Ketobacter sp. MCCC 1A13808: one gene and its partner. The protein of the gene in region 1 binds, or shares a complex with, the protein of each later gene. Links are inferred from orthologs where the notes say so. Each region holds a gene or a part of one and is shown on either strand. Other genes may lie near its edges.

Evidence for each region.
Region 2: the proteins of FT643_RS02290 (region 1) and FT643_RS01785 are in contact, whole or in part, in a solved structure (PDB 8BNU), measured with the Escherichia coli proteins. The link is inferred for Ketobacter sp. MCCC 1A13808 from one-to-one orthologs.

What each region holds. Positions count from the first base shown.
Region 1 is NZ_VRKW01000001.1:503,136-519,377, forward strand. The notes cover bases 5,297-8,162. They hold FT643_RS02290 (acetyl-CoA C-acetyltransferase), read right to left. Parts: upstream 7,437-8,162; coding sequence 6,156-7,436; downstream 5,297-6,155. Other genes in these bases: FT643_RS02285 (NADPH-dependent 2,4-dienoyl-CoA reductase), read right to left, coding at 5,297-5,954; FT643_RS02295 (3-oxoacyl-ACP reductase), read left to right, coding at 7,724-8,162. Also shown: FT643_RS02270 (cellulase family glycosylhydrolase), read left to right, coding at 1-1,026; FT643_RS02275 (hypothetical protein), read right to left, coding at 1,132-1,452; FT643_RS02280 (alpha/beta hydrolase family protein), read right to left, coding at 1,483-3,885; more of FT643_RS02285, read right to left, coding at 3,942-5,296; more of FT643_RS02295, read left to right, coding at 8,163-9,148; cyoD (cytochrome o ubiquinol oxidase subunit IV), read right to left, coding at 9,325-9,708; cyoC (cytochrome o ubiquinol oxidase subunit III), read right to left, coding at 9,705-10,370; cyoB (cytochrome o ubiquinol oxidase subunit I), read right to left, coding at 10,367-12,352; cyoA (ubiquinol oxidase subunit II), read right to left, coding at 12,349-13,260; FT643_RS02320 (hypothetical protein), read right to left, coding at 13,406-13,813; FT643_RS02325 (hypothetical protein), read left to right, coding at 13,885-14,088; FT643_RS02330 (AraC family transcriptional regulator), read right to left, coding at 14,134-15,141; FT643_RS02335 (MaoC family dehydratase), read left to right, coding at 15,417-16,242.
Region 2 is NZ_VRKW01000001.1:383,142-399,443, forward strand. What follows is about bases 6,894-9,819. They hold FT643_RS01785 (3-hydroxyacyl-CoA dehydrogenase NAD-binding domain-containing protein), read right to left. Parts: upstream 9,466-9,819; coding sequence 7,321-9,465; downstream 6,894-7,320. Other genes in these bases: FT643_RS01780 (tetratricopeptide repeat protein), read right to left, coding at 6,894-7,189; FT643_RS01790 (acetyl-CoA C-acetyltransferase), read right to left, coding at 9,483-9,819. Also shown: lon (endopeptidase La), read left to right, coding at 1-176; can (carbonate dehydratase), read left to right, coding at 288-938; FT643_RS01755 (alginate export family protein), read right to left, coding at 1,040-2,314; FT643_RS01760 (SDR family oxidoreductase), read left to right, coding at 2,653-3,489; FT643_RS01765 (SDR family oxidoreductase), read right to left, coding at 3,493-4,251; FT643_RS01770 (acylphosphatase), read left to right, coding at 4,342-4,623; amrS (AmmeMemoRadiSam system radical SAM enzyme), read right to left, coding at 4,613-5,746; more of FT643_RS01780, read right to left, coding at 5,762-6,893; more of FT643_RS01790, read right to left, coding at 9,820-10,694; FT643_RS01795 (hypothetical protein), read left to right, coding at 11,226-11,447; FT643_RS01800 (hypothetical protein), read right to left, coding at 11,571-12,428; ppc (phosphoenolpyruvate carboxylase), read right to left, coding at 12,505-15,153; FT643_RS01810 (sensor domain-containing diguanylate cyclase), read right to left, coding at 15,212-16,302. UniProt on the Escherichia coli protein: Catalyzes the formation of a hydroxyacyl-CoA by addition of water on enoyl-CoA. Also exhibits 3-hydroxyacyl-CoA epimerase and 3-hydroxyacyl-CoA dehydrogenase activities.

The DNA of each region.
Region 1 (16,242 bases):
CGGCAATCGATGGAAAACTTTATCACCCTTGCGGATCAAAATAATATTGAAGTCATTATCGATATCCACTCCTGCTCGAACTACGTTGGCTGGCGCGCAGGCCGCCTGGATGCAACCCCGCCCTACGCAGATGCGAATCGCGAAGGCTATGACCTAACCCGTGAAGAATACGCCTGTGGACCCGCCGGCCCAGGGGTGACCGTTCAGAATTACAACGAAAGCATTTGGCTGGATAACTTGCGTGAAATCGCGGGATTACAGGAAAAGCTCGGTGTCGACAATATCATCGGCATCGATATATTCAACGAGCCCTGGGATTACACCTGGGAAGAGTGGAAAACGCTGGCAGAGCATGCGTATCAAGCCATCAATGAGGTTAACTCCGACGTACTGGTTTTTGTAGAAGGAGTGGGTGCTTCCACATCCGACGGCACCAAAGTGCCCCACGGTGACGAGTCCTCAAATCCCAATTGGGGTGAAAACCTTTACATGGCGGGCACACAGCCGCTGAATATTCCCAAAGATCGATTAGTGTTATCACCCCATACCTATGGACCATCCGTATTCGTGCAAAACCAGTTTATGGATCCGGGCCAACCAGAATGTGCGAATTTAGAGGGCGACGAAGCGGGTCGGGCTGACTGCAATATCGTGATAGACCCCGCCAAATCCGAAGCAGGCTGGCAGGAGCACTTTGGTTATCTTAAGGATCAGGGCTATGCACTGGTGGTCGGAGAATTCGGTGGCAACATGGATTGGCCTAACAACACCAGAGCAGCAGAACAGGCCATGTGGAGCCATGTTCAACCCGGTGTGGATCAGCAGTGGCAGAAAACCTTTGTAAACTATCTGGTGGAAAAAGAAATTCCTGCCTGCTATTGGTCCATCAATCCGGAGTCCGGTGACACCGGTGGATGGTACAACCACGCGTATGTACCTGACGTTAATGAATCTGGCTGGGGCACCTGGGAAGGCATGGACCCGCGCAAAACCAGCTTACTTAAAACCTTGTGGGGCACTCAGTAAAGCGCCCTTTGGAATACATAAACCGGGCGAATCCCTGATGCGTCCGGTTTATGCTTTTAAATTAATATCATGATCACCTGGAAACGACCAACCGCACTTGGCACTCTAACCCAATCCCAATTTGCCGAAGTAATCGGCAAGAAAGAAAGCCATTACCAAAACACCGGAAAAGTAGCCGAGATAAACTGTTTTATTACGCTGGTTTAGGTTACCAAAATAGACAAACAGGATAGCGATAATAAAATTGATTGCAGCCCAAAGGACATTCAACACCGGAGAGGATAACCCCACACCCGGCGGATCGGAAAACGGCGAAGGAAAAGGTCTTCCGCTGACACCGTTAACAAAATGCGGTACTACATTCACAAAAAACACCCCGGCTAAAAAAGCTAAAATAAAGTCCTTGCCACGTGTTGCCATCGCCATCTGATACCCCCGCCGAATGATCCGTTATTTTTAATTATTAAAGACCGGCTTCTCGCCCACAGTCCGATCCAGCCAGTTAATCATCTCCCAGGATGCATGTAAAACAGTCTCTTCCCCACGATAAACATGCTCCTCAAACGGTAATTCAACATAGCGAACGGTCACCCCCTCTCCTACCAACGCATGAAAAAATCGCCGGGCCTGAATGGTGGGCGTGCCCGGATTGGGATCAGCACCGCCATGTACCAATAGAATGGGCTTTTTATATTGGTTGGCGCTGAAAAACGGAGAAATTTTCGCATAATAATCTTCTGCATCCCAAAAGGAGCGCGTCTCATGCTGAAACCCGAACGGTGTCAAGGTACGGTTATACGCACCGGACATCGCGATCGCTGTCGCAAAGCGATCAGAATGAATCAGCAAATTAGCCGCTGAAAAAGCACCAAAACTGTGCCCTCCGATGACGATCCGTTTGGGATCACTGATACCTTCCTCTACTAAATAGTCCACCAACGATTCCGCACCGGTGACGAGTTGCGGAAGATAAACATCGTCATTGTCCTGGGTGTGAACGATCGGTAGTTTAGGGTAATTTATTACGACATAACCGGCCAGCGCTGCTGCGACCGGTGACACCCCTTTGATCCGATGATATTGAAATTGCCTGGCGTCCGCCCTTGCAGCCTTTTCGGGACCATCAAATTCGCGGGGGTAAATCCAAATCAACGTTGCTAACGGTTTCTTGCCGGCATTGGGGGGCAGATACATTAATGCCGATAATTTCAGACCATCTTGGCGTTTATAGGTGATTCGCTTGCGAACGATCTTATCCAACTGCGGATAGGGATTCGGGGTTTTGTAAATGGTCGTCGCTTTATTACCTGCTACACGAACCAGCTGCGGAGCATCAGTGGCGCTTTCCCGGGAGGTCAACAAAACCTCACCCTCCTTATCTAGTATGGCTATCACCGGCTCATAAACCCCGGCCTCAGCCGTGAACAGGCGACGTTGCTCACCGCTATGCAGATTGACTTCGGTCAGAGAAGGCCGAGGGGCATCGTGGTTGAGGCCATCCGTTACTAAAAAGATCCGCTGCGTGGTTTCCAGGGCAGGCCCCTGTCGCCCATTCACACGTATCGCATTGCTGCCGTCACCCTGATCCCGTGTGCCCTGCCAAACCCGCCGAACGCCCGCCTTCAGCACTGCGTACACCGCGACCTCGTCCGGTTTGTTTGTGGCGGCAATAAACCAAGGTGTTCCCGCACTACTCCAACCGAATTCCTTTATCGGATAATCACTAATGGCGACGGTTTCCGCCCCATCCACACCCACCTCAAACGGGGCCCGTAATCGCTTCCAAATATAAGTTGCGGCGCCGCTGGCATCCACTCTGCGCTGGATGAAACCCGCGGTAACCGGTAAATTCGGTGCCCACTCAATGGATTTCGGATCTGCTCCTTCCCCACCCTCTTCGTCCGGCTGTAAGCCGAAACCGAATGCCGCGGACTGATACAACCGTTTCGAGGATTGCAAATCCCAGACTTCAACCTGACTCGGAAACTGTTTGGCCGGAACCAGATGGGAATACGAGGATTGTAGCCGGGTGATGATAACGAATCGCCCCTGCGGAGCTGCTTCAAATTCGGTAATCATGCCACCCGCAATCCGCGTCGGCACGACTTTTTTATCTGTATAAAGGTGCGCCAGATCGCTGGCAAAATAATAATCGAATTGTGCCGACGAGGATTGATCCTTTAATAAGTTTGAATAGGTGCGCGTAGGCAGCGCCTGGCCTGTATGTTCAACTACAATCGGCGACACTCCGGTATGCGGCGCTCTCCCCTGCTTCAACGGCCTCATACGGCACAGCAGCGATTCCTCTGTCGTCCACTGGCATGGATTACCCCAAGCAGCGTTCACCCTGGTGGACAGCATCGTCTGCTGACGGGACTCGATATTATAAATCAAAAATTGCGATGGCTTGCCCGGCTCGACTTGCAATGCAGAAAGGTATTTACCCGATAGTGAAAACTGAACAAAGGCGAACCGGGCAGCACTACGTGAATCGCTTCCGGCTCGCCATTGCTGGGGGGATGTGGCTTTCTGAGGGTTGGAGCTGATGATCTCTACCCGCTCCACCAACGCATCCAGACCGGTAATCCCAGTCACCGGATCATAACGATAGCCGGCCAAACTCAGCCTGGGTGTCTGCATGCGCTGTTGGTCGATCACCCCCTCGTAATGTAGCAACGCAATTTTTTCTGCCGCCACATGAATAACCGGTGTGGGCGGTTCAGCCGTTAGCAGTAAACGGCTGATCTCTTGCGCCGGCCGCTTAAATCCTTCCGACGCTGTTCCCGGTGCTGCATCGCTCACCGCCATGAATGTCACTAAAAAAAGTGCTATAGCGGGTTTAAGCACGTTCTTTTTCATCTACCCATCCCTGGATTTGAAACGATTTTTAGCACATCTATTGGCTTATATAGGCATCACAGTCCAGCCGCCAATCTGGTGCCCTGGTTAATAGCACGCTTCGCGTCCAGTTCGGCCGCCACATCGGCACCGCCTATAACGTGCACGGTAACGCCTTGCGCCTGCAACTGATCCGCCAGCTCCCGCAGTGGTTCCTGGCCGGCACAGATCACCACATTATCCACCGCCAGTATTCGTTTGGAGCCGTTCATCGTGATATGCAAACCCTGATCGTCTACCCGATCGTATTGCACCCCTGCCAGCATCTCGACGTTTTTCTTGCGCAATTGAGTGCGATGAACCCAGCCACTGGTTTTTCCCAGATCTTTACCCAACGAGGTCAGTTTGCGTTGCAACAAATATACCTGCCTTGGGCTCTGCGCCACTCGTTCCGGCACCATACCGGAACGATGTTGCAACTGGGTATCGATTCCCCATTCCTGATACCAATGCTGTTGTTCGTCTTCTACAGGCGTGTGCGTCAAAAATTCACTTACATCGAAACCGATACCACCGGCACCAATCACCGCAACTGAACTTCCAACCGGCTTCCGATCTCGGATCACATCGATATAGCTCAATACTTTGTCATGATCAATGCCGGGTATGGGCGGTGTACGCGGAATAATACCGGTAGCCACAATCACTTCATCGTAGGTCGTGAGATCCTGAAGCGTGGCTTTCTTATTAAGCTGCAAATCAATATCCCATTTTTCTATCATGGCAGAAAAATATCGCAGGGTTTCCGCGAAGTCTTCCTTACCCGGAATCTGCTTGGCTATATTAAACTGCCCGCCAATTTTATTATCCGCTTCAAACAACGTCACCTGATGTCCGCGTTCCGCTGCGGCCGTTGCTGCCGCCAAACCGGCTGGACCTGCACCCACTACGGCAATTTTCTTTTTCGATTGGGTCGGCAATAGCCGCAATTCAGTTTCGTGGCAGGCCCGTGGGTTCACCAGACAACTTGCCCGTTTGTTTTTAAATGTATGGTCCAAACAGGCTTGGTTACAGGCGATACAGGTATTTATCTCATGACTTTTTCCCGCTTCGGCTTTGGCGACAAAATAAGGATCAGCCAAAAAGGGACGCGCCATGGACACCATATCTGCCTGCCCTGAAGCTATAACCTCTTCTGCCAATTCCGGTGTATTAATCCGGTTACTGGCACACACGGGCACAGTCACTGCCTGTTTTAATTTTTCGGTGGCAAAGGTGAATGCACCGCGCGGCACCGAGGTCACGATGGTTGGTATCCTGGCTTCGTGCCAGCCGATACCGGTGTTAAAAATATTCACACCCTCTGCCTGCAGGGCGATTGCCAACGCTTCCACTTCTTCCCAGGTTTGACCGCCTTCCACCAGGTCCATCAGCGAAATCCGGTAAACAATTATAAATTCCGGCCCCACTTCCCGGCGAATCGCCCTCACCACCTGCAACGGAAAGCGCATTCTGTTTTCGACGTTACCGCCCCATTTATCCGTCCGGTTATTAGTCCGCTGGGCCAGAAACTGATTGATCAGGTAGCCTTCGGAACCCATCACCTCGATGCCGTCATAGCCGGCAAACTGCGCCAATCCCGCCGCCTTGGCGTAATCGTCTATCGTTCCCTGAATTCGCTTGGCACTCATTTTTGACGGACGGAATGGTGTGATTGGGGATTTGATTCCGGAAGGCGACACACTATAAGGGGTATATCCATAACGACCGGCGTGTAATAACTGCAACGCAATTCTGCCACCTTCATTGTGAACCTTAGCGGTGACATGGCGATGCATCAAAGCCGTCGCAGCGTTGTCCATGCGCGACCCCAACGGCAACAACTCACCCCGTCTATTCGGGGAATAACCGCCGGTAACGATCAAACCCACTCCGCCTCGGGCCCGTTCCGCAAAATAGTGCGCCAGCTTATCAATGTGATAAAAGCGATCTTCGAGGCCTGTGTGCATGGATCCCATCAAAACTCGGTTACGTAAGGTGGTGAAGCCTAAATCAAGCGGTTGAAGCAAATTAGGGTAATGTGGGTTCATGAACTCTCCTCATTCATTGTGGTGCGATTCCCGTTATAGCTATCCTAGCTCAGTAGAGGTCAGCTGTATGCCCTAGCGATTGGCCCGACTGCACAGTCTGATACCTGGACTCAAAGGCAAGCATAACCAGGATCATGATTAATCTGCGGACACAAAAAAAGGCGACCCGGGTGGATCGCCTTTGCCAGCACAGGGCATTATTTACTTCTCGAGAATTGCGGTAACGCCTTGCCCGCCCGCCGCACAGATGGATATCAATCCGCGACCGGAGCCTTTTTCGTTCAATAATTTTGCCAGTGTATGCACAATGCGGGCACCGGTTGCAGCAAAGGGATGACCTGCTGCCAATGATGAACCCTTAATGTTCAGCTTGCTACGATCAATGCTGCCGAGCACGCCATCACGGCCCAGACGTTCCTTGCAGAATTTCTCATCTTCCCAAGCTTTCAGTGTATACAACACCTGGGCAGCAAAGGCTTCATGAACCTCGTAGAAATCGAAATCCTGCAAGGTAATGCCGGCACGATCCAGCATGCGCGGTACTGCGTATGCCGGGGCAATCAGCAAACCTTCTTTCTTGCCTACGAAATCCACCGCTGCAGTTTCACAGTATGTGATATACGCCAGTATCGGTAAGCCACGTTCTTTGGCCCACTCTTCCGTCGCTAGCAGTACAGAGGATGCGCCGTCTGTTAATGGCGTTGAATTAGCTGCCGTCATAGTACCGTTTTCTCGGTCAAAAACGGGTTTTAGCGACGCTAGTTTTTCCAGGGTGGTATTCCCACGCAGGTTATTGTCACGATCCAGCCCCATATAGGGGGTGATCATATCGTCAAAAAAACCTTCATCGTACGCTTTTGCCATATTCACATGACTGTTATACGCGAGCAGGTCCTGCTCATCCCGGGGAATGTTCCATTCCTTTGCCGTAATCTGACAATGCTCTCCCATCGCCAAACCGGTGCGCGGCTCTGAGTTGGCAGGAATCAGCGGCATCAAATCCTTGGGTCGAAGCTTCGCTAATAACTTCAATCTGTCCGGCGTAGTCTTTGCCCGGTTTAGATCCAATAAGATCTTTCGTAAGCCTTCACTTACACCGATCGGGGCGTCAGAAGTGGTATCCACACCGCAAGCAATAGCACAATCAATTTGACCCAGGGCAATTTTATTTGCCACCAGAATAGCCGCTTCAAGTCCCGTGCCACACGCCTGTTGCACGTCATAACACGGGGTTTCCGGTGCTAACTGTGTGCTTAATACCGATTCACGAACCAAGTTGAAATCACGGGAGTGTTTCATAACTGCACCGCCGGCAACTTCACCCATCAACTCCCCGGCCAGCTTATACCGTTCAACCAACCCATTCAGCGCAGCCGTCAGCATGTCCTGATTGCTGGCATGGGAATAGACTGAGTTGGAACGGGCGAAAGGAATACGATTTCCACCAATAATGGCTACTTTACGGACTTTATCTACTTTCATGGAACGGCTTCCTGTTGAAATTCGCCCGATAATACGGGCGTAACTGATTGAGTTGCGTACTAAAAAAAGGTACGGAAAAAAGTCTAATCTAAGTCAGCATCGGCAAGCAAACCACAACCTGGTGATCGATACCTGCTTTGATGGAGGCTAGTGTACATAGGTACAGTCAACTAACATTGGCACAACTGACCCGATCCCTCCTAACACTGGTCAATTCAAATTTCCACACAACTACTTTAATATACCTGCCACTTGTCACACAACGTACTTTACACAGGATCCGACCCATGGCCGACGTTTATGAATCCATGCTCAGCAGCAATGTTGGACGCTCCATTCTCAGTTCTCTGAATCTACCTGTTCCCACTGAATTAGAACGTCACTCACAAGCTCAGACTTCGTTCGTGACGGGCAACGTATTAATTGGCGCAGCCCCCGGCGGACGTATGGCAGAGTCCATCGCCAGCACGTTGAAGAACAGCGCAGCCAGCGTCCAGGTTGCCAACAATGCTTCCGCTCTGCCTGAAATCAAAGCCGCCGCAGAAAAAGCGGAATTGAAGCTGACCGAAATTGATGTCAGCGCCGAATCAGCTAAATTCAAGGCACTGGTATTTGATGCCACCGGTATTGAAAACAGTGAGCAAACCAAAGAACTGTATGACTTCTTCCATCCGGTCATCCGCAAGCTACACAGTAGCGCCCGTGTGGTGATCGTGGGTCTGCCACCGGAATCCTGCAAAGCCAACCCTCGCCAACAAATCGCCCAACGCGCCCTCGAAGGCCTGGTGCGGTCCATCGGCAAAGAGATCGGCAAAAAAGGCGCTACCGCGAATTTGGTTTACGTTGCCAAACAAGCGGAAAAAGCAGCCGAATCGGCATTACGCTTTTTCCTTTCACCCAAGTCAGCCTTCGTTGATGCGCAGGTACTACGCGTAAGTAAAGCGAAAGCAGTGGAAAACGATTTCAACTGGAACCTGCCATTGACAGATAAGGTAGTGCTGGTGACCGGCGCATCACGGGGTATCGGCGAAGCGATCGCAGGCGTGATGGCACGGGACGGTGCCAAAGTGGTGTGTCTTGACGTACCCCAGGCAAAAGACAATCTGCAAAAAGTAGCGGACCGTCTAAACGGCGGCATTATCGCCATTGATATAACCGACCCCGAAGCACCTGCAAAGATCGCAAACACCCTGAAAACCGAATACGGCGGCGTCGATGTTGTGGTTCACAATGCCGGAGTAACCCGGGATAAAACGCTGGGCGGCATGCCGCCTCACATGTGGGAGATGGTCATTAACATCAACCTGTCCGCTGAAGAACGTATTAACGACGCACTACTGGAATCAGAAACCATCAACCCCGGTGGCCGGATCGTTTGCGTTTCTTCCATGAGCGGCATTGCAGGGAATTTCGGTCAGTCTAACTACGCCGTTTCCAAAGCCGGTGTGATCGGCATGGTGGATGCTTTCGCCCCTATACTGGCAAAGAAAGATATTACGATTAATGCGGTGGCGCCGGGCTTCATTGAAACACAAATGACCGCCGCCATTCCGTTCGCAACCCGGGAAGCCGGCCGTCGGCTCAACTCATTAAAACAAGGCGGCTTACCTGTTGATGTGGCTGAGGCCATCGCATTCTATTCCAGCCCTGCTTCCGCAGGTGTGAATGGCAATACCATCCGGGTGTGCGGGCAGAATTTGCTGGGTGCATAAGGTCACGCAGACCGCCTATGTCCAAGTAGCTTGCATTAAATAGTAAACCGTATGCTCTATTACATTTAAGAGGCCATTAATGGCTTCTTAAATGTATCTGTAGACCTCATGACCAGACCCACTAGCGCTAACACTGCCCTCTAACAATCACCTGCTATAAAACAGAAAACAGAACATCACATCATTAAGGCATTTGCGCTGTAGATTATCCAGATAGACAAGCCCACCACCATCACGATAATCAGGGCAGTGAATAGGAAAGCGAATGTATTCACTTTACCTTCTGCGGAAAAATCCAAATGCAGAAAATATTTAAGGTGCACAACAATCTGTAAAACCGCCATAGCGACCACGCTTGCCAGAGTAGCACTTCGCGGCAGTATCCCGGTCATAACTATCCCGAATGGAACGCCGGTCAAAACAACGGATAATAGGAAGCCGATCAAATAGGACTTAATGGCACCATACGATCCGGGCTGCGCCAGCTGATGAGGATGGTGAATCCCTGCGACATCCGTGTTCAGGGGGTTACTGATAACACTGCTGATTGAATCACTCATTGGACGGCTCCCATTAAATAGACGACGGTAAAAACACAAATCCATACAACATCAAGAAAATGCCAGAACAAGCTCAGACAGCTCAGGCGAGTTACAGTTTGATTACCCAATCCTCGCGTCATTACTTCGAGCATCATAATGAACATCCAGATTAAACCCGCAGCGACATGCAAGCCGTGCATTCCCACCAAGGTGAAGAATGAAGACAGAAACGCACTACGCTGAGGTCCGTGCCCCTCGCTGATAAGATGGTGAAATTCATTCACCTCCATAGCAATAAAGACGCAACCCAATACAAAGGTGACCAGCAACCAGAACAATGTGACAGCGCGGTTCTGGTTGTGGGCGCCCAGCAAAGCAAAACCATAAGTGATGCTACTGAATAACAAAGCTGCGGTTTCAATTAGCACATAATCCAGTTCAAAAATGTCCTTACCTGAAACACCACCGGCCGTATTCATATAGAGCACGGCGTAGGTGGCGAATACCGCTGCAAACAAAATACAGTCCGTCATTAGATAGAGCCAGAATCCGAACAGTGTATTACCGCCAGTATCCTGGTGTGTCACTGGTTGGTTGCCAGCGTTAACAGAGCCATAGACGGAGGAAATACGCTGACCCCCTGCATCTCCTGTGGCTACATTCATCGATACCGTGCTCATGATGCCTCTCCCGGTACCTGCGCCAAATGGGCGGATTCGATGTGCTTTATCTCATCGGGTAAAACGTAGTAGTCCACATCGTTGCTATAAGCCCGCAACAAGAAGAAGATGAAAGAGCCGATCAGTCCTGCAATGGCCAACCACCAAATATGCCAGATGGTGGCAAAGCCCGCTGCTGTTATCGCCCCTGCCATTAAAATACCTGCGGAAGTATTTTTCGGCATATGGATCGGTGCGTAATGATCCTGTTTCTGATAGGCGGTACCGGCTTCTTTCATATCCGTAAACGCGTCGATATCCTGAACTACCGGTAACTGCGCAAAGTTATAATATTGTGGCGGTGACGCTGTAGACCATTCCAGGGTATGACCATTCCAGGGGTCACCCGTTGTATCCGGATTCAGTTCACGATCACGAAACGCTACCCAGAGCTGTACAAACTGCAAAATAATGCCTGCAAAGATAATCAGGGCGCCCACTGCGGCGATGTATAACCAGATATTCCAATCCGGATTATTGGTCTGGTTTAAACGCCTTGTCATGCCCAGAAATCCAAGTACATATAGCGGCATAAAAGCGACATAGAACCCAACCTGCCAACACCAGAATGAGGCTTTACCCAACCGTTCATTCAAATGGAATCCGGTGGCCTTGGGGAACCAATAGCTGAAACCCGCGAGGTAACCGAATACCGCGCCACCGATAATAGTGTTATGGAAATGCGCAATCAGGAACAGGCTGTTATGCAATACGTAATCCGCACCCGGTACCGCCAGCAACACGCCGGTCATTCCACCGATGGTAAACGTCACCATAAAACCCAGTGTCCACAACACCGGAACCGTGATGCGTAATCGCCCGCGAAACATGGTGAATATCCAGCTGAATAATTTTACTCCGGTAGGCACTGCTATGATCATGGTCATAACACCAAAAAACGCATTTACGTTGGCGCTCGACCCCATGGTAAAAAAATGGTGCAACCAGACAACAAAACCCAACACAGAAATGGCACCGCTGGCCCAGACCATGGAGGTATAGCCGAACAATCGCTTTGAACTAAAAGTGGAAATGACTTCTGAGAAAATTCCGAACGCCGGTAAAATCAGGATATACACTTCAGGATGCCCCCAAGCCCAGAACAGATTGATGTACATCATGGCGTTGCCACCACCGGAATTCGTGAAAAAGTGAAAATCCAGGTACCGGTCAAGGGTTAGCAGACCTAACACGGCAGTGAGAATCGGAAACGAAGCGACGATCAAGATATTGGCCCAGGTGCAGGCCCAAGTGAAAATCGGCATCTGCATCAGCTTCATACCGGGCGTACGCATTTTGAATACTGTTACCAGAAAGTTGACTCCGGTCAACAGCGTACCGACACCGGAAATCTGCAACGCCCAGATATAATAATCCACTCCGACTCCCGGACTAAACGAGAGCTCAGAAAGGGGCGGATAGGCCAGCCAGCCGGTCTTGGCAAATTCACCCAAACCCAGTGAAATATTGATTAACACGGCGCCAGCGGCTGCCAACCAAAAGCTCAGATTATTCAGAAACGGGAAGGCGACGTCCCTCGCACCGATCTGCAGTGGCAACACGATGTTCATCAAACCGATCATAAACGGCATCGCCATGAAAATGATCATGATGATGCCATGCGCAGTAAAGATTTGGTCGTAATGTTCCGGTGGCAGATAGCCAGGCGAGCCATTGGTCGCCAGCGCCAATTGTGCACGCATCATCAATGCATCCGAAAACCCACGAATCAGCATAACTAAAGCCAACGCAATATACATTACGCCCAGGCGTTTATGATCCACGGAAGTAAGCCAGTCAAACCAGAGAACACCCCACTTTTTATAGCGGGTAATCAAGATAGTTACGCCCAGTCCGACTGCCGCGACAATCGCCAAAGTAACCATAATAATCGGCTCGTGGTAGGGAATGGCATCTAAAGTGAGCTTTCCGAATAACGTCATAATGATTCCTCCACCCTGGGTTGGGCTTGAGCAAGATGATCCATTGAGTGCGGGTGTGCTGTATCTGGGTTGTCGTGCATATATTTCATAACAACCTGTTGAAACAGGCCTTCACTCACCTGGCTGTAATATTGCACAACATTGTTTTTGCTCGGCTCGGCTAATGCCTGATAACTGGCGGGTGTTAAGACTTGATCGCAAGCCTTTCGTTGTTTAACCCATTGATCAAAACCGGATTGAGCGGGTGTCGCTATCGCCTTGAATTTCATGCCGGTAAAGCCCGCGCCACTGTAATTGGCCGATATGCCTTCGAAGCTGCCCGGCTCATCGGCAATCAAATGCAGCTTGGTTGTCATACCGGCCATCGAATAAATCTGACTACCCAACTGCGGAATAAAGAATGAGTTCATGGTGGTATCAGAGGTAATTTTGAACTCCACCGGTACGCCGGTGGGAAAGACCACTTCATTCACCGACGCAATGCCCTGATCAGGATAGATAAATAACCACTTCCAATTCAGCGACACAACTTCGATAGTCAGGTGGTCTTTTTCATGAGTGAGCTTTTTGTAAGGATCCAGCGCCTGGGTCGATTGCCAGGTAATGGTAGCCAGAATGGCGATGATCAGAATGGGTATAAACCAAACCACAATTTCGATTTTTTTCGAATGGGACCACTTCGGCATATACACTTCATGCTCACGACCGTCACGGTATTTCCAAGCGAAATACAAGGTCAGAAGAATCACCGGGATAACAACCAGCAGCATTAATACTGTCGAGAGTATAATTAAGTATTTTTCGTCGGCGCCCACCTGACCTTTGGGGTCAAGCACGCCCCCGCTACATCCAGATAGCACGCCAAACACTGTCGCTACAGCAACATTTTTAAAGTTACGGGTCAACAAAGGGAATTTCCTCTACCCAAGAGGTTTACAACATCTGCAGCCCGCCAGCGAGCAACAGCACAAAAACCGAATTTCAGTCGAGGGGATTCTGGCTAGTCCGCAAAGGGGTTCCGGTTTTTACCTGAACCGATGGGGAAATACAGAATCAGAGAGAAACCGCAGGGGGCGCGCGACACCCGTGTGCGGATTGCGGAACAGAACGAAGATGAGTCGTATGAAGCGACAAACGAGAGGAATAGGTTCGCATTCCGGCACGAAGGGCAGGAACGGGATTGAACAGCTGCAAGCAACCTTCAATCAAATGGGGTTGGAATAATAAAGCCCAGGTAAAACTGAGGGCAATAATAAGATCCGCAGCGAAGAGCGCGTTATCTGTTGAGGCTAAAAGAAATTCGACGATACCAAATAAGCCACCGCAATAACTGAACACCAGATTGACGCCGACAACCAGGATAGTCAAAGCGCCCAAACGCTCTGCAAATGTCCTCCAGTCATGGGAAAACATAGCGTTCCGTAACGTTTCTTTGGCGTGGTTACTGCGTTCAGTCAACATCAAATGAGACGCCCTGCTAATTTATTCACCTGAATAAATAAGGTATTTGTGGTGTGTCAGGTTACTCTCGCATGCAGAATATCCGCGAAATGGATGTTGGTATCAGGATAATTCCGACAAGACTCCTGCGGCGGGAAGCCTATCAAAAATCCCATAACCTTACAAAGCAATTTGTGGGGCTGTTACCACAACGGATCGCTGTAACTCAACAAGACTTCGACAAAAGTAGTCCCATCGGGCTTAACTATCAATTGTTTGATGGTGAAACTATGTAACCGGATTGCCACAGGCACCCAGCGAAAACCGGGTTGACCACGGCTTCAATCCCGGGCTTTGGTTTTGCGGTACTCCACAGGCGTCTGCCCCACCCAACGCTTGAACGCACGGTAAAACGTGCTTGGTTCAGAAAAGCCGGTTAGGTAAACAATTTCGTCGATCGACTCATCCGTTCTGGCCAACAGTTTTTTTGCAAGATTGCAGCGGTAATCAGCCAGTAATTGATTGAAATTGGTATCCACTTCCGCCAGCCTGGTACGCAAGCTTCTGGGCTTGATGCCCAGCCGGTCTGCCACCGTTTCCAGATTCGCATTACCTGACTCCAGCAACTCACCGATCAGCCGATACACTTTAGAAATAAAGTCCTGCTTTTCCAGTTTTGCGACATGCTCATTTGCCAGCTGTTCGTGTAATCTCAGCAATTCCGGCTGAGCATGAGCTGAAGGCACCTGCATACTTTCGGCGGTGAAATAGATCCGATTGGCCTCACACTGAAACTTTACCGGACAGGTGAATACCCGTTCGTACTCAGCCAGATTATGGCCGGCTGCATGTTCGAAATGAATCTCAAGTGGCTTGAACGCGCCCTCGGTGACATAGTCAAAAAACTTCAACACGGCGATCACCACACACTCGGTCAGGTGCCGATAACCGGCGCCGCTGGCAAAACCCACGTTTCCAACAAACAAACCTACTTCGTCTTGATCCAGATTTGCGTTGACGGCATCGCTCAGTAGACGCTGATAATTCAGAGCCCGCTTCAGGCCTTCTCCAAAGGTTTCGCTACTTAGGAACAAATACTCCAGCACCTGGCCCTTGAACACCGGAATTTTCTCACCCAAGTGCAAACCGATATCCGGGTCGTTTGCGACCTCCTCGATCACCGACCAAAAAAGCGTCTGAGCCGAATGAGGTGTGCGCAAATCTTTTTCTTCCAGTTGTTCGTGCTTCAGCCCTATGCGCTGCAGCACAACGGAAGTATCAATGCCCAGATCCTGCATAGCCGAGTAAGCGAGCCGAACCAGCACACCAGAGTCGGTAAGTCCGCTCATTCAATACCTTCTATTAGGAAATTAACTGTATGAATTTCGAGAAAAAAATACGACAAATATTGGGTAATGATAGTCACCACCTAAGCGATTGACAATAGAGACGCAGCCTGTGATTGACTGCAATGACTGCGTTCGATGCCCAGCTGGGCAATTACGGCGTACAATCTGCCCCATATAATCCTAAAAATCTATACCTAAATATTCAACGATCCTATTATATGGGCTTATATACGGGCTTATTTTACTAAACTATTAATCACTCTCAGGAACCCATGATGATGGCCACCATTGAACTGGAAAAAGCACCCTCCACCATGAGCTTGTATTACCGGGCAGTCACCGGCAAAAAAGCCGGAAAAATGCAGGGCGACACCCTTCCAACCATCAAAGCCAATCTGAAAGGCGTCTGCGCCGACCTGAAAAAACTCAACCAATACCGCAAAGTATGTGGCTTTCCGGTTTCCGGCAGCCTGCCGGTCACCTACCCCCATATTCTCGCTTTCCCGTTGCACATGGAAATATTAGTGAATCCGCTGTTTCCGTTCCCATTGTTGGGTTTGGTGCATGTTAAGAACGAAATCACGCAATATCGTGCTATCGGCAATCAGGAAGTGCTGGATATCGAATGCGAATTAACGGGGCCGGAAGCCGTTTCCAAGGGTTTGGAGTTCAGTATTCTGACGCGGGTCAGCGTGGGAGGGAAGTTGGTATGGGAGAGCACCAGCACCAATCTGTACCGCACAAAGCAAGGCGCTTCTGGCGCTAAAGAGGAAAAGAAAAAGAGTGACACGTTTTCGGCAGACAACATGGTTTATTGGGATGTACCGGAAAACACCGGCCGTCGCTACGCAAAAGTGTCCGGGGATTCCAATCTGATTCACCTCTACGCCGTCACTGCCAAGCTCTTCGGGTTTCCCCGCGCAATCGCCCACGGTATGTGGAACAAAGCCCATGTAATAGGCGCTCTCGATGAGCAACTACCAAACGGGCCCTTCCGGGTCAGCGTGGCCTTCAAGTTACCGGTTTTCTTACCGTCAGAAGTGCAGTTTCTTTATGCCAATACAGGCGACACCATTGAATTCCGGGTGAAAGACAAAAAAG
Region 2 (16,302 bases), 120 kb from region 1 along the record:
TGGGCGGTATCCGAGAGAAGGTCATCGCCGCCAAACGGCAAAAGATCAAGGAACTGGTTTTACCGGAAGCCAACCGCAGAGACTACGACGAACTGCCGGACTTTATCCGCAAAGGCATGGTCGTCCACTTTGCCGAGCACTATCGGGACGTTTATAACGTAGTTTTCGGTAAGTAAATGTAAAAGCCCCGCAAAATAAAGCGCCCCCCGATGTACCAAATTCGACATCCGGGGGACAGGTCATTAAAATCTTGGGAATAAAATTTTATTCAGTGGCAGACAGATCCCATGCATAGACTACATAAGCTCCTTGAAAACAATCAAAAATGGTCAGAGAACATCACACGGGAAGACCCTCAGTTCTTTCAGCGACTATCCGAGGCACAAACCCCGGAATACCTCTGGATCGGCTGCTCCGATAGTCGGGTACCCGCAAACGAAATCGTAGGTTTATTGCCAGGCGAAATTTTTGTGCATCGCAATATCGCAAACCTGGTGGTCCACACCGATTTCAACTGCATGTCAGTTATTGAGTTTTCCGTGGCGGTACTCAAAGTAAAACACATAATTGTCTGCGGGCATTATGGTTGTGGCGGTGTCAAAGCTGCACTGGAAAACACCAGCCACGGACTTATCGACAACTGGTTGTATAGCATTAAAAACTTGTATTACCGCAACAAACACCGGTTTGAGTCACTGGCCTCGGAAGAGGATCGCCACAACTATCTGTGCGAGTTGAATGTTAAGCAACAGGTAAAAAATGTAGCGCACTCCCACGTCGTACAAAAAGCCTGGGAAAATGGGCAGGATCTTACGGTACATGGCTGGATCTATAGCCTGAAAGACGGCATGGTGAATGACCTGAAATACAGCATTCACTCTCAAGCCGACCTGGCTGATGAATACAGAGTTGCCAGTCCCAATAAGGAAGATGAATAATCCACTGGAGAACTCGGGGTAAAGTAAGAAAACCAAAAAAGGGAAGGCTTTCGCCTTCCCTAACTTTGTCTGGATAATGCATGTGAAACACTGCCCAGCTTTTAGATGGCGTAGGTCGCAGTAATCCAAACCTTTTCAACATCGTTTGGCGTCAGGCCATCGTCTTCCCCACTGAAATCGGCGTACTTTAATTGCAGGGTTGCGCCATTCTCGAATTTCTTCGTCAAAGCCGCATCGATCTCGGTGCCATAATCGGAACTTCCGACAGCAATGTCTTCGGCACTTTCAAACGAATGAAAAACCGCAACGAAGTTCATTCCCCACGGCAAACCAGCTTTAAACGTTACGTAACTGTCTTCCACCCCAGCGCCCGGTGTCACCAGAAACTGATCAGCCCACCCTTGAAACATGTGCAGGGTTGCCAGTGAGGTGGTGAATCCGACACCAGCGTCGGCATCAGCACCCAAGGTTTCCATAGCAAATCCCAGAGTGAAGTTGCTGATGGTACCGCTCACACCGATAAGCGAATAATCCGCTGAATAGCTATTCGGATTATTCGCAGAATCCTCCTGATCAGCGTATTCCAGCTCATAACCGAGACTGAACGAATCAAACTTCGTATCACCGGCAAAACGGACACCATAGGTTACGGAGGAAAGCGCGGCGGCTGATTCGTTCTCAATATCATAATAATACGCCGACAAAGCACCAATGCCTTCAAACTTATAATTCAGGTTCAGCAGATTGGTATCTTCCCGGTGGTCACCACGTCGTGCCGCTGGATAGCTGTCGTCGTTTCCTTCGCCGAAAATCCGGTTGACATCAGTAACGTGCGCATAAAACATCGACAAGCCACCGAAGCTGGTATTCGTCACTGAGAGCGCATCATAGGTTTGTTCGTTTTGACGCCAGGCCACGCCTCCGACAAAACGCTGATTGTCGAGCACAATACGTTGTCGTCCCCAACGAAAATCTGTGCTATCCAATCCGGAATAAGACAAGTAGGCCTGGTTAACCTCCGTGCCTTCGGGATCAATAATCGCAGGACCAGGCCCGGCAAAAGAGCCATCATCATAGTCGACCGACTTCATCGATGTCACATCATCAAATTCCAAGACCGCCGAAACATCGTAGAAATTTCCGGTGGTGAACGTAAGTCGAGATAATATCGTCGCAGCTTCCGAAATACCGGCACCCTCTTGTTCCACCTTTTCGTATCGTGGGCGCAAGCTTAGCTTGGTGGTACTCGCCTTCAACGCATCCTGCAGAGAATCTGCTGCCATTAGTGATTGCGGGACAACCACACCCATCGTACTGACTACGACACCTGCCAACGAGATTGGAACCGTTCTGCGCGAAACTTTTCTATTAGCCATGGTGATACTACTCCTTAAACAAAAAGATAAATGAGTTAAAAAAGAAACGTATTGGTCTTTCGTGCCCCCCGACACTCACCACGCTAAAACGTTGACTGGAATCAACGTTCTATTGGCCTAACGCTTGATGCGACTGTCATCGCCCTGAAACAATACAGTCATCGAATAGCAAAAACGGGGCCAGACCTCTCTTTAAAAGCAGCTACCCAAAACGGTGCAGGCGTGTAAAGTTGCCCGTATTTACAGTTTATTCACCCTGGCGGGCAGACGGTTTTTAGGCTGCGGAAAGTGGACTATAGTGAGCCACCTATACACTGCTAAAACGAGGACAGCGGACTATGTCAACTCTTAAAAACAAGACTCTATTTATCACCGGTGCGAGCCGGGGAATCGGCAAAGAAATCGCCCTTAAAGCCGCGAAAGACGGGGCTAACATCGTTGTTGCCGCAAAGACTACTGAAGCCCACCCCAAGCTGCCGGGCACCATCTATAGTGCAGCGGAAGAAATAGAGGCAGCGGGTGGTAAGGCACTACCTCTGGTTGTGGATGTGCGAGAGGAGGAAACGGTTGCGGCGGCCATGCGTAAAGCCGTAGAAACGTTCGGCGGAATCGATATTCTTGTGAACAATGCTAGTGCAATAAATTTGACTGGCACCCTGGATGTTGAGATGAAACGCTTCGATTTGATGCATCAAATTAATTTTCGAGGCACTTTTTTGTGCTCTAAACTCGCAGTACCGCACCTTAAAAATGCAGAAAATCCTCACGTACTTAACCTTGCGCCTCCTATTAGCACTAATTCGCGCTGGTATGCCCCTCACCTTGCCTACAGCATGGCTAAATTCGGAATGAGTTTTTGTGTTCTCGGGATGGCGGAAGAATTTAGCCGGGATAACATTGCGTTCAACGCACTCTGGCCCAGAACGGCTATCGCAACGGCTGCGGTGCAAAACCATCTGGGGGGCGACGCCACGATTAAATTGTCACGCACACCCGCCATCATGGCCGACGCAGCATATGAGATATTTAAACGACCCAGTGCAGAGTGCAGCGGCAACTTCTTTATCGACGATGAAGTACTGGGTGAAGCAGGTGTAACCGATCTCAGACAATATCAGGTTGATCCCAGCCTGGATGTCAATCAACTGATTCCCGATTTTTTCATCGATGTATAGTCGTCAATAGCCGGACATCCATTTCACAAGTTTGTGGGCAGCGCGATCCGGTAAACATTTTCTAGCCGCCCGCAACACCTTGTATTCCCTGCTCACCGCATTATGGAGTCGCTCACCCTGAGCCGCTTGAAACACCTGAACCGCAATATCCTCGGCAACCAATTTCACGCCAAGGCGGCGGATAATTTGTGCCTGTTTATTCGCGAGCATTGGGGTGTTCACAAAAGGGGGCTCTATATCCATCACCTGAATCCCATATCGTGCCCACTCCAGGTTCAACGCTTCAGTAAATCCTTTAACCCAGAATTTTGACGCCGAATAGCTGGCAAACCCGGGAATACCATAGAGCGAAGACGCCGATGACATGTTAATAACCCGACTACCGGGATTTTGTTTCAGATAAGGAAAGGCAAAATAACAACAATTCAGAACCCCCTTGTTATTAATATCCAGAATCCGATGATGGCGGTCCAATGTGATCGCCTCAAAATCGCCGACTTCCAAAACACCGGCGCAATTGAATAGGACATCCGGTAACCTGATCGATTGCATAATCTGTTGCAGTGCCGTTTCAACCTGATCAGGATCAGTGACATTCGCAGCAACAATACAATAGCGTGACTTATCCCAATCTTTCACCGTGTCCTGTAAGGGGGTCGGATTCAGATCCAACAATCCTAACTGCCAGCCCTCTGAATAAAATAGCTCCGCAACCGCTTTACCGATTCCGGACGCGGCCCCGGTAATTATGATCGTTTTCATTTTCATGCCTTCTGCAATCAATTTAATTATTCGTAAAATAACCCACCAGTCGTTATCCTTAACCACGAACGGCAACAGGAGACCCGAATTATGCCAGATTTAAAACGTGTACATGCCATTGTCCACGGCCGGGTTCAGGGTGTCTATTACCGGGCATCTACCAAAGATAAAGCACTCTCTTTGCATCTGACCGGGTGGGTTCGGAATATGGCCGACGGCAATGTGGAATTTGAAGCCCAGGGCAGCGCGGGAAATGTCGATGCCCTGGTCGCTTGGGCGCTACTGGGGCCGCCGGACGCTATTGTCAACAAAGTGGATACCGGGCCATTGAGCCCAATCCCCACGGAAAGTCACTTTGAGATTACCTACTAATACGAACCGGCATCGCTTTCCGCGTGCCATGGTCAGGCTGCAATCCAAACCGGCCCGGGATCAACGTATCACAATGAGAACATCGCCCTCCTGGTGCCAGTGACCAGCTGTTGAGCTGATACCAATCCCGCTGAATTAACTCAGAATGACAATTCGGACAGTAGGTACAATCACCCGCCTGATCGTGTACATTTCCCGTGTACACGTAATTTAATCCCTGCTCCATTGCAATTTTCCGCGCCCGGTTCAAGGTCGCTCTCGGGGTCGCCGGTATATCTTTCATTTTATAATCCGGATGAAACGCGGAGAAGTGCAACGGCACATCGGCACCTAAATTGTCCATAATCCAGCGGCTCATCGCTTCAATTTCCCCAGGCTCATCGTTCTGGCCGGGAATAAGTAACGTTGTGATTTCAAACCAGACGGCTGTTTCATGTTTCAAATAGCTCAGCGTGTCCAGAACGGGAGAAAGATGTGCCCCGGTAACGTTCCAATAGAACCGCTCACTAAACGCTTTTAGATCGATATTTGCTGCTGATATAGACTGATAGAACTCACTACGCGCTTGCGCGCTATGATAACCTGCGGAGACGGCGACGGATTCCAGCCCCGCCGCCCTGCAAGCCTGAGCCACATCAACCGCATACTCCTGAAATACAACCGGATCGTTATAGGTAAATGCGACACTTCTACAGCCGGTGTCCAGCGCTGCCTGGACAATTGCTTCCGGTTGTGCCCGGCTTGCCAGCGTGTCCATTTGCCTCGATTTCGAAATGTCCCAATTCTGGCAAAATTTGCAGGATAAGTTGCATCCGGCAGTACCGAAAGACAATACCGACGATCCCGGATAAAAATGGTTGAGCGGCTTTTTTTCGATAGGATCGACACAGAAACCACTGGAGCGGCCATAGGTGGTTAAGACAATTTGATTACCGACGTTCGCGCGTACAAAACACAAGCCTCTTTGCTGATCCCGCAATTTACATTGCCGTGGGCATATATCGCATTGCACACGACCATCTTCAAGGCTGTGCCAATATTTGGTTTGGCGTACGAACGGGTTATGAATGTCGAGTTCAGGATTGGATTCATGCATAGATTCAGAGCAATCTGATTCAACCATTAGGCTTCGCCTCAGTCATACGGCACCCCCGCACTCAAGCAACAAAGCCTCAACCTCTCCGAGCTGGCTAAACGTTGGGTACTTGGCCTTGACGAATTTAAGGTATTGCGAGGCTTTGCTCTCGTTGTTAAAGCCATCCAGTAAAGAACGTGCCATAAGTAAATACGCATCCGGAAGCAGATCAAAATCAGGCGCGGACTTATGCATATTAGCCAGTAACTGGCAAACCTGTTGATACTTGCCTCGCAGAAACAACTGTTCCGCCAAACATAAACAAACTCCAGGTTGCTCCGGTTTAAACCCCTGGTCCAATTCCAGATAGCGGGAGAACAAAAAATACAACCTGGCATCGTCTCCCCTCTCACTCAGCAGATTGAGAAAGAACTGCCCATGGGCCAGCGCCTCGTTTCTGTCTCGCAATGCCAGCAGCAGCTTGGCAAGATTTTCGTGATGCCTGATACTATCCGGGTTTTGTTTCAGGTACTTGGTAAGCACCTGAACAGCCCGCTCATACTGACCTTCTTTTATCATTAATTCTGAAACCGCATTGACTGGCTCTACTTTAAGCCTGCGTTTTTCCTTCGCGAGCTGATCCTCTGCGACAAAACCTATATCAGACTGATACTGAAATACGACATACCCCATCAGATGGAAGCTCACTATCAGGAAATAAAACATCAAGCCGACGAATCCAGGCAGCAATAAACGCGGCGGAATCTCCTGAACAAAAACCTGAAACAGGGTTGCTTGTGCACCTAAAAGCAAGAACAGGAATGCATATAGCAATAAATAAGCCCAGCCGATACTGCGAATCAAATGCCAGATAGCGCTGGGATTAACAGCAAGAGTAATCGAACGCTCCATGGCCAACAACATCATGCTGGCGGGCCAGATTAGCACCACCAACGCACTGGCAATCGCATTCAGAAAACCACTTTCCAGAAAGCTAACCACCACCGTAAATCCCACAAAAATAATTTGCACCGCAATTTGCTGAAACAGGATATTGAAACCCGACCCGGAAAACGCCTCCCCTAATGTGGGTGGATGAAAGCGCCCTTCTGCACTTTGCTCCAGCACCAGAAAGCCGTAACGGGCGATAAACGCAAGCACGAAAATTCCTCCGACGACAGCAACGAAAATCGAAGGAGCACCGACGACGCTGATAAGCACCATCAGTAGTATCAACAGCCCCATGATTATTAAACTCGCCCGTTTGAAGGGGAATCGAAAGAACGCTCCAAGCCTTTCCCAAAATGGCTGAGCCGTATTTGCACTGCCCAGATAGGTCAGCTCGTTTCCGTATAGATAACACTTGGCCTGCCCGACCCCACCCAGAGTTTCACCGCTATCGACACAGCGTTCACAATAAGCAGCGTGGCTGCGCGGGTCATACCACAACGCAGGCTCCAAAGGATGGTATTTACAATATTGGCGGGGCATCGTGTTTCCTGGTTAAACACACTCAGGGAAAGTATAGTTCGCACCTACAAAGAGTCCAAAAGTGCAGGAAAACGCAATAAAAAAGCCCGCCGCGAACCAGGAGTCCGGACGGGCTTAGTGCTTAGACTAAATTAATCGTAGGTTTCGTTCTTTTCCGCTTTCTCAACCAGCGAGGACGGTGGAGTAAACCGATCACCGTATTTATTCGTCAAATCCTGAGCCCGCTCAACAAATTGACGCAGGCCATACTGGTTAATAAATTGAATCACTCCCCCGGTCCATGGGGGAAATCCAATGCCCATAATGGAGCCGATATTAGCATCTGCGATGGACTCGATAACCCCCTCATCCATACAACGTACAGCCTCAAGGGCCTGGACAAAGAGAAATCGTTCCTCCATATCCTTGAACGGAATTTCCTTGCTGCCAGCACCAAAATGCTCAATCAGTCCGGGCCACAGCGACTTTTTACCCGACTGCGGGTAGTCGTAAAACCCTTTTCCGGCCAGCTTTCCGCCGCGATCATATTGGTCCAACATCCTATCGATAATATCGTCGGATGCCGATTTCGGTAATGCTTTACCTTCTTCTTTCAAAGCCGCGGCTGTAGCCAACCGTATATTGCGCATGGTTTGCAGATTCAGCTCATCGCTGATCGCCAACGTACCTATAGGAAAACCGGCTTTAGCCGCAGCCATCTCGATCGATGCTGCACTAAGTCCTTCCCCCAACATACCCAGACCTTCATTGACGAAGGTACCGATAACGCGAGTAGTAAAGAAGCCGCGGGAATCGTTTACTACAATGGGGGTCTTGCGGATTTGTAGCACATAATCCAGTGCTTTCGCCAAGGTTTCATCGGATGTCTCTTTGCCACAGATGATTTCGACTAAAGGCATTTTGTCAACGGGCGAGAAAAAATGCAGACCAATAAAGTTAGCCGGGCGGCAAGACGCGTGCGCGAGGCCGGTAATCGGCAGGCTGGACGTGTTGGAAGCCATAATGCCACTGGCCAGCATTTGCACTTCAGCTTCTTGTGTAACCGCCGCTTTCAATTCCTGTTTCTCAAATACGGCCTCGATCACCAGATCACAGCCCTGCAAATCTTCTGCGTTGGCAGTGGGCTTGATCAACGCCAACACGGCATCCGCCTTCTCCTGACTCATCTGCCCGCGGGAAACCCGCTTTGCCAGCAATTTTTCACTGTAGGCCTTACCTTTAGCCGCAGCCTCTTCCGAAATGTCTTTCAATACTACCGAAATACCGCTCGTTGCACTGGAATACGCAATACCGGCTCCCATCATACCCGCACCCAGGATTCCTACCTGCTTCGTGGTGTATTGATCAATTCCTTTGGGACGGCTGCTGCCTTTGCTGATTTGTTGCAGCTGGAAAAAAAAGGCTTTGATCATGTTGGTAGAAATCGGACCCGTCGCCAAGCTGGTAAAATAACGACCTTCGATCTTAAAAGCGGTATCGACGTCCACCTGCAAAGACTCGACTGCCGTGCTCAAAATAGCCTCAGGTGCCGGATAGCACCCTTTGGTTTTATTTTTCAGCATGGCCGGAATCATCGGCAACTTCATTGCCAACGCGGGATTGGAAGGGGTGCCGCCAGGAACTTTATAGCCGCGGGTATCCCAAGGTTGCATAACACCCGCATTCGATTTACACCAGGCTTTGGCTTTCGCCAGCATTTCCTCAGCGCTCTCCGCCAACTCATGAATCAAACCGGCTTGCAATGCTTTCTCCGGGTTAACCTGTTTACCTTCCAGTAAGAAAGGCGCAGCCGCTTCCAAACCCAGCAATCGGGTTAGCCGCACCACACCGCCACCACCGGGCAACAAACCCAAGGTGACCTCAGGCAGGCCGATCTTGGTTTTCGGATTATTAATGGCGACCCGGTGATTACAGGCCAGACATATTTCGTATCCCCCGCCTAATGCTGCCCCATTTATCGCAGCAACTACCGGCGCTTTTAGTAATTCCAAGCGACGCAATTGCGCTTTAATGGCAGTCACACTATCCATAAACTCTTGAGCTACTTCCGGAGTTGCTTTGACCAGGTCGTTGAGGTCTCCACCCGCGAAAAAAGTGCTTTTAGCGGACGTGATTACAACGCCTGCCAGCGCTTCTTCCTGCTCCAGGCGATCGATACACTCATCCATCGACACCTTGTATTTTTCGTTCATTGTATTTGCGGACTGACCTGGCATATCCATGGTCAAAACGACGATGTTATCGCTGTCTTTTTCGTAACGTATTGCTTCACTCATTGCTTTTCTCCCAGTCCTTAAACGCGCTCAATGATGGTGGCGATACCCATACCGGCACCCACGCACAAGGTACACAGGCCTCGCTTCAGGTTACGGCGCTCCAGCTCATCCAGCACCGTGCCCAGGATCATGGCGCCAGTTGCACCCAGCGGGTGGCCTAGCGCAATGGAGCCGCCATTTACATTTATTTTCTCAAGCGGCACACCGGTCTCGCGCATAAACCGCATAACAACAGACGCAAACGCCTCGTTCACCTCAAACAGGTCAATGTCTTCATAGGTCAGACCCGCTTTTTTCAGTGCTTTATCAGAGGCGGGTGCCGGACCCGTCAACATGATAGTTGGATCCGTGCTCGTGATCGCAGTGGCGAGAATCCGGCCGCGGGGTTTCAGGCCCAGCTCGTCACCTTTGGCTTTCGAGCCGATCAAGACCAAAGCAGACCCATCAACAATGCCAGACGAATTGCCGGGCGTGTGAACGTGATTGATACGCTCCACGCTGTGGTATTTTTGCAGTGCAATACCGTCAAAGCCCATTTCACCCATCATTAAAAATGACGGGTTCAATTGAGCCAGACCTTGCAGAGTCGTCTCCGGACGAAGAAATTCATCCTTAGCCAGGACCGTCAAACCATTGATGTCTAAAACCGGGATCACCGACTTGTCGAAATATCCGCTTTTTTGCGCGGTCCCGGCTTTCATCTGTGACTGGTAAGCAAATTCATCCACCTGATCGCGAGTGAAACCTTCAACAGTAGCGATCAGGTCAGCCGAGATACCCTGGGTCACAAAGTCAGTCATCATGTTCGTTTGCGGGTCCATCGCCCAGGCACCGCCATCGGATCCCATCGGCACACGGGACATTGACTCGACACCACCTGCAATAACCAGATCTTCCCACCCGGACGCCACCTTCTGAGCTGCCAGATTGACCGCCTCCAATCCGGAAGCGCAAAAACGGTTGATTTGTTGCCCTGCAACCTGTGTATCCCAGCCCGCTTTCAGTAAAGCGGTTTTAGGCAGAACTGCGCCCTGATCACCCACCGGACTCACAATGCCCATCACGAGGTCGTCAACCTGGGCGGTATCGAGCCCTGGATTCCTTTGCTTCAGTGCGTTCAATAGATTTACCACTAGGTCTATTGGCTTCACTTCGTGAAGTGAGCCATCCTTTTTGCCTTTTGCACGCGGCGTTCTCACCGCATCAAAGACATAGGCTTCTGTTGTCATGCAACCATTCCTCTTTTTTATGTTTGGGGATCGTGTTTTTCCGAACTTCGGCGTCAGGGGCCACACAGCAACCTCGACTCGCCGGACACTCTGGCAAACTACATTGCTCTTTTTAACTAATGATCGCAATGACCGTACAGCTCAGGGCTTATGACAAAAACAACCATAACTTTCCACCATATCAGGTTGATATTTCATCAAACCTAATCTAATTTTTAATCGGGCCTGACAAAGTGTTACTTGTTACCATTAGAAACACATAAATGTGATTCAGTTACTAGACTTCCCATAATTCTAGTGTACACTTGTAAACAATGAAGCAGAGAGAAGAGTATTTTCTAGCCTCATTAGAAGATAGACACCTTGATTTAGAAGGCTTTAGGCGGATTATTCTAATTTAAATCAATAGACTTAATCCTGATTCTCACTAGAGGGTCTCTATAAGCCAGAACTAAGCAATAAAGCTTACAAAATGGTTTTTAGGTCTGACTTTTAGATTGGCAGTGTCAGATTGTTATGGAGGAGTTCATTATGAAACTGGCAACACCCACTGTTAGACAATTAGCGATAGACAGCTTGTCTTTTATGGCAGTTACCGCTCTTACCGTAGGCGGATTCTGGGGATTGTTCCTTGTGAATGCATCACTGTTCACAATGGTTGTGTTCGGATTGCTAATGGTACCTGCCCTGCTGAGCAGCACTTACTACCTCGGCAAGGACATCAACGAAGCCACGCATAAGCTGATTGCGTGAGACAATTGTCGCGGCCAGCGCCCTATTAACAGCGCGGCTGCGACTTTTGCATTTCTCTTTCTAATTCAGGCACTCCCTGCCTAAATCTTTTGCCCCGACCCCACATTTGTGCATTCAAACGGCCTATTGCTGCGGCGCTTTCAGGGTGATCACAATATCTTGCGGCTGTTCCTGCCAATTATTGTAATTGAAACGGACTCGAGCCAAATAGCTGATGTCGGCGGCGGTGTCTACGCTTGGCAGTGGCAGTATATTTTCCGACTGACAGAATACTTTTTCATACAATGCCGGGTTGGTCGAACTCACCACCTCACCCCAATTACATAGGTCATCGGTCGCGTTGGCGGGATTTACCGGCGCCATGGTCAGTTTGAAGTTATTCGGATCGAACATTTCAAAACCCGGCTCAAACAGGCGTTCGCCTCTGAATTCCAACCTATTCGGACCACTCACATTTTGACTGGGAAAGGCTTCCCCCGGATTCAGCACCACATTTCCGCTGAGGTTAGGATCAAAATTATCGAGTTCATAGCCGATATCATTAAAACGTTCTATTTGCAGTTGCGCATAATAATCTGAGTTCCACACTTCATCACCGATAATACCGGACGCTTTGTCGTACTCATATAAATGAATGGTAAACCCCTGACCGGTATATGCCAGTTCCAACGGTTCGTACCCGGCATTAAAATACTGAACGGAAAAAACCACGCTGGCTAAGGTGATTTCAGTGCTGCAGAATGCGGCGTCTTTGGACTGTACATCGGCCGCGTTTTCGAACAGCGCCGGGTCACAGGGGTTATAATTATCCGCACCCACAGTATGAATCCGATTTACGGTCACTTCTGTGGGATACAAAATATCGTTCACCCTGAATTCCACAAAGGGGTCGGGCGAGGGTTCCACAGTGGGGTCACCCCCTCCGCACGATGCTAATACAGCGACTGCAACAAAACCCGACGCCAAACGACTAAATAACATTCAAAAAACTCCGAAACCAATTAGGGGGCCAGCTCTACGGCAAGCCGGAGGATTTAAGCAGCCCCACTGGCAAAACTCAACCCGTATTACGCATTCCTGCCGCAATTCCGGCAACCGTAATCATCAGGGCACGGGTCTCGTCCGGTGTTTCCTGTTGCTTAAGCCTTGCGGATCGCATGAGCTCCACCTGCAACATATGCAGTGGGTCCAGGTAGGGATTGCGAACCTCAATAGACCGCCGAATTACCGAATTGTTCTGCAGCAACACGCTGTGGTCCGTTATATTTTTAACCAAATCAATCATCTCTGCTAAGCGTGACTGCAGTTCCTGGCCTAGCGACCTGTCCTCCGGTTGTGCCAGCCTGCGTTCGTAATAAGCGGCAATCTGGGCATCGGATTTGGCTAACACCATTTCCAACATACCCATTACCATTCGGAAAAACGGCCAACGCTCATACATTTCATGAAGCAGATCGCCCTTTCCTTGCTGAAGTGCTTTCTGGAAGGCGACATCAGCACCCAACCATCCCGGTAACATCAATCGCATCTGTGTCCAGGCAAATACCCAGGGAATCGCACGCAAAGTTTCGATGCCTCCACTTTGGCGCCGTTTGGCGGGCCGGCTTCCAAGAGGCAAGCGCTGCAATTCCTGTTCAGGCGTAGCGTGATGAAAATAACTGAGGAAGCGCGGGTCTCCCCGCAACATATCACGATACGATTGAGTGCCGTTTTCCGACAACGAGGTCATCATATTCCGCCATTGTTCGTCCGGCTGCGGTCGGTCAATCAGAGTGGCTTCCAGCGTGGCCGCAACGTAGCGCTGCAAAGTCCGGATCGCCACACCGAACGGCGTGAACTTGGCCCTTATCACCTCGCCTTGCTCAGTAATACGGATTCGCCCGTTAACAGCCCCAGGCGGTTGCGATAATATCGCTTCATGGGAGGGGGCTCCGCCACGACTGGTTGAGCCACCACGACCGTGAAACAAGGTGAGCTGGACGCCATATTGTTTGCACAACCGGGTTAATTGTTCCTGCGCTTGGTATTGAACCCATGCCGCCGCCAAGAAGCCCGCATCCTTGGCCGAGTCGGAATAACCGATCATGATCTCTTGCTGGCCCTGGATATGCTCCCGATACCAATCAATATCCAATAAACACTTCAGAGTGGCTTCGGCATTCTGCAAGTCTTCAAGGGTTTCAAATAACGGCACTACCCGCATCAGGCTTTTCATGCCAGCTTCTTTTTGCAGTAAAATGACAGCCAGTACATCCGAGGGCAAGTGAGCCATAGAGATTACATAGGCCCCCAATGCATCTATGGATTGCCGGGTCAACATATTGAATGTATCCAGCACTTCCTGAACTTCATCTGAGCACTTCAGAAATTTCGGAATTAACGGCCGGTCACTGGTGAGTTCACTGATCAAAAAGCGTTGTTTTTGTTCTTCATCCCACTGGCTGTAGTCACCCATGCCGATCGCTTGGGTAATCGTCGCAATTGCATCCATATGGCGGCTTGACTCCTGCCGCACATCCAGACGCAACAACGTGACACCGAACGAATTTAGCCGCCGGATTGTGTCCAGTAAATCACCGTTGGCGACCTCTTTCATTCCGCACTCGGTCAGCGATTGGTGGCACAGTTTTAACGGCTTCATCAATTCGTCAATGGTCAGAATCGGCGTATCTCCGTACCATTCCATTTTATTCAGCTGAGCATTAAGATAACTCTTGGTGTTGAATAGCCGATCACGAAGCGGTTTCAGATACGCCCGATAGGGTTCCGGATGATCACCCACCCATTGCCGTAATTCATCACTACAATGAGTTACCGACAATTTTGTGTATAGATTTTCAAAGTCACGATTCAGTAAATCGGCTGCCATCCAGCGCGCCAGCAACAGCACCTCTTCGGTAACCACCGCGGTAACATTGGGATTGCCGTCTCTGTCTCCCCCCATCCACGAAGAAAACGTAAACGGAGCGAAATCCATAGGCAAACTGCGTTGCAGATTTTCTTCACACCAATGGTTTAATTCCCGCATGTATTCCGGAACAGCGCTCCACAACGTCTGCTCAATGGTGACAAAACCCCAACGGGCCTCATCCACCGGCGTCGGGCGCTGTTGACGGATTTCATCGGTATTCCACGCCGATACGATATTACGCTTGAGGTTCTCGATCACCCGGTTACGTTCGATATCGGTCAGATTCACCGTATCCAGCGTTTCCAGACTCTGGGTAATGTCATCGTATTTTTGTATTAGAGTGCGGCGGGTAACTTCGGTTGGATGCGCAGTCAACACCAGATCAATCGACAGGGTATTCAATGTTTCGAAAATAGTATCTGTATCTATGTTGTCTCTTTGCAGGCGGGGATACAGTTCGGACATCGTCGCACGTTGGTTTTTGCGCTGTGTTTGTTGGTATTCTCTGCGCCGCCGAACCCGGTGATACTGCTCAGCCAGGTTCGCCAGATTAAGGAAATGGCTGAATGCCCGAGCCACCGGTACCAATAACTCCGGCTCCAGCTTGGATAATTTTTCGAATAATTTGGGGTATTGATCCTCGTGCCCTGCCCTGGCATCTTTCGCTAATTTGCGAATATCCTCCACCAGTTCCAGCAGTACGGGGCTTTCTTGTTCCTGAAGTGTTTGACCTAATAACTGTCCGAGCAGGCGGACATCTTGTCGCAGTGGGGCATGAGCATCAAGTTCAGACATCGTCGAGATCCTATTTTCACCCTGTTTGACAACATCATGAAGAGATAGCGGGCGTTAATCAAGCCTTAAGCGGATCTAAACCATGGCGATACACCTCAACCCGATTGCGACCTTTACGTTTCGCCGTATACAGGGCTTCGTCGGCCTTCAACAACAATGATTCCGCATCGTCGGTAGCATCAGGAACGCTCACATGCACCCCCACACTGACTGTGAGCCTGATCTCCTTTCCCTGAATGGACAAACTATCCGATTCGATCGATTGCCGGATTTCCTCGGCAATGGTCAGCACACCATTAGAATCGGTCGCTGGCAGTACAAGTATAAATTCCTCCCCTCCGTAGCGAACCAGTAAGTCCAGGTTACGCCGAGCAGAACGCTGTAGAATCGATGCGATGTGCTGCAGACAGCGATCACCCACCAAATGCCCGTGCATATCGTTTACACGCTTGAAATAGTCAGCATCAATCACTAACACCCCCAGTGACGTACGATGCAGCTGGCATTGGTCAATCACACCCTGAAAGCTGGCATCCAGAAACCGGCGATTACCAATACCGGTCAGGGAATCCGTAATCGTGGCATGCTCCAGTTTTTTGTTACTGCTTTGCAATTGCCGTAGCATCAGATTCAGGGTCTCGGTTTTTTGCTCCACCCGCCGCTCCAGTTCCTCGCGGGCAGAAGCTTCCATCTGTTCTTTTTCAAGAGTCAGCTGGGTCACTTCCTGAGCCAGATGGAGTGCCTTTTCCAGCGCCAGGTGCTTACCAATGCGCTCCTTTTGTATTCTGGCGGCCAGGGCCGACGTTACCAGCAGATTACCAAAAGAAAAGCCCGCCGCATGCAGGTACTCAATGGCCGGCGTATATTCGATCCAGGCTATTCGGGAGGCCACAAAGGACAGCGCGCCCAAGATGAGAATGGACCAGCCTGCGAGCAAGTATCTAGCCCAGTAATTGCCGGTAAGGCATTGGTGAACCAATACGGCAATTGCGTAAAAACACACTGAAGTTTCCAGAAAATAAATGATACCCACCACCCGGTGTTCGGGCAACAGCAGCGCGGGCACCAGCATGAATAGAAATATCTGCAAAAAGTAGAACGTGAATCTTTCCAGTCGCGGTAGCCGGCTCCGCAGATCCAGAAAGCGAA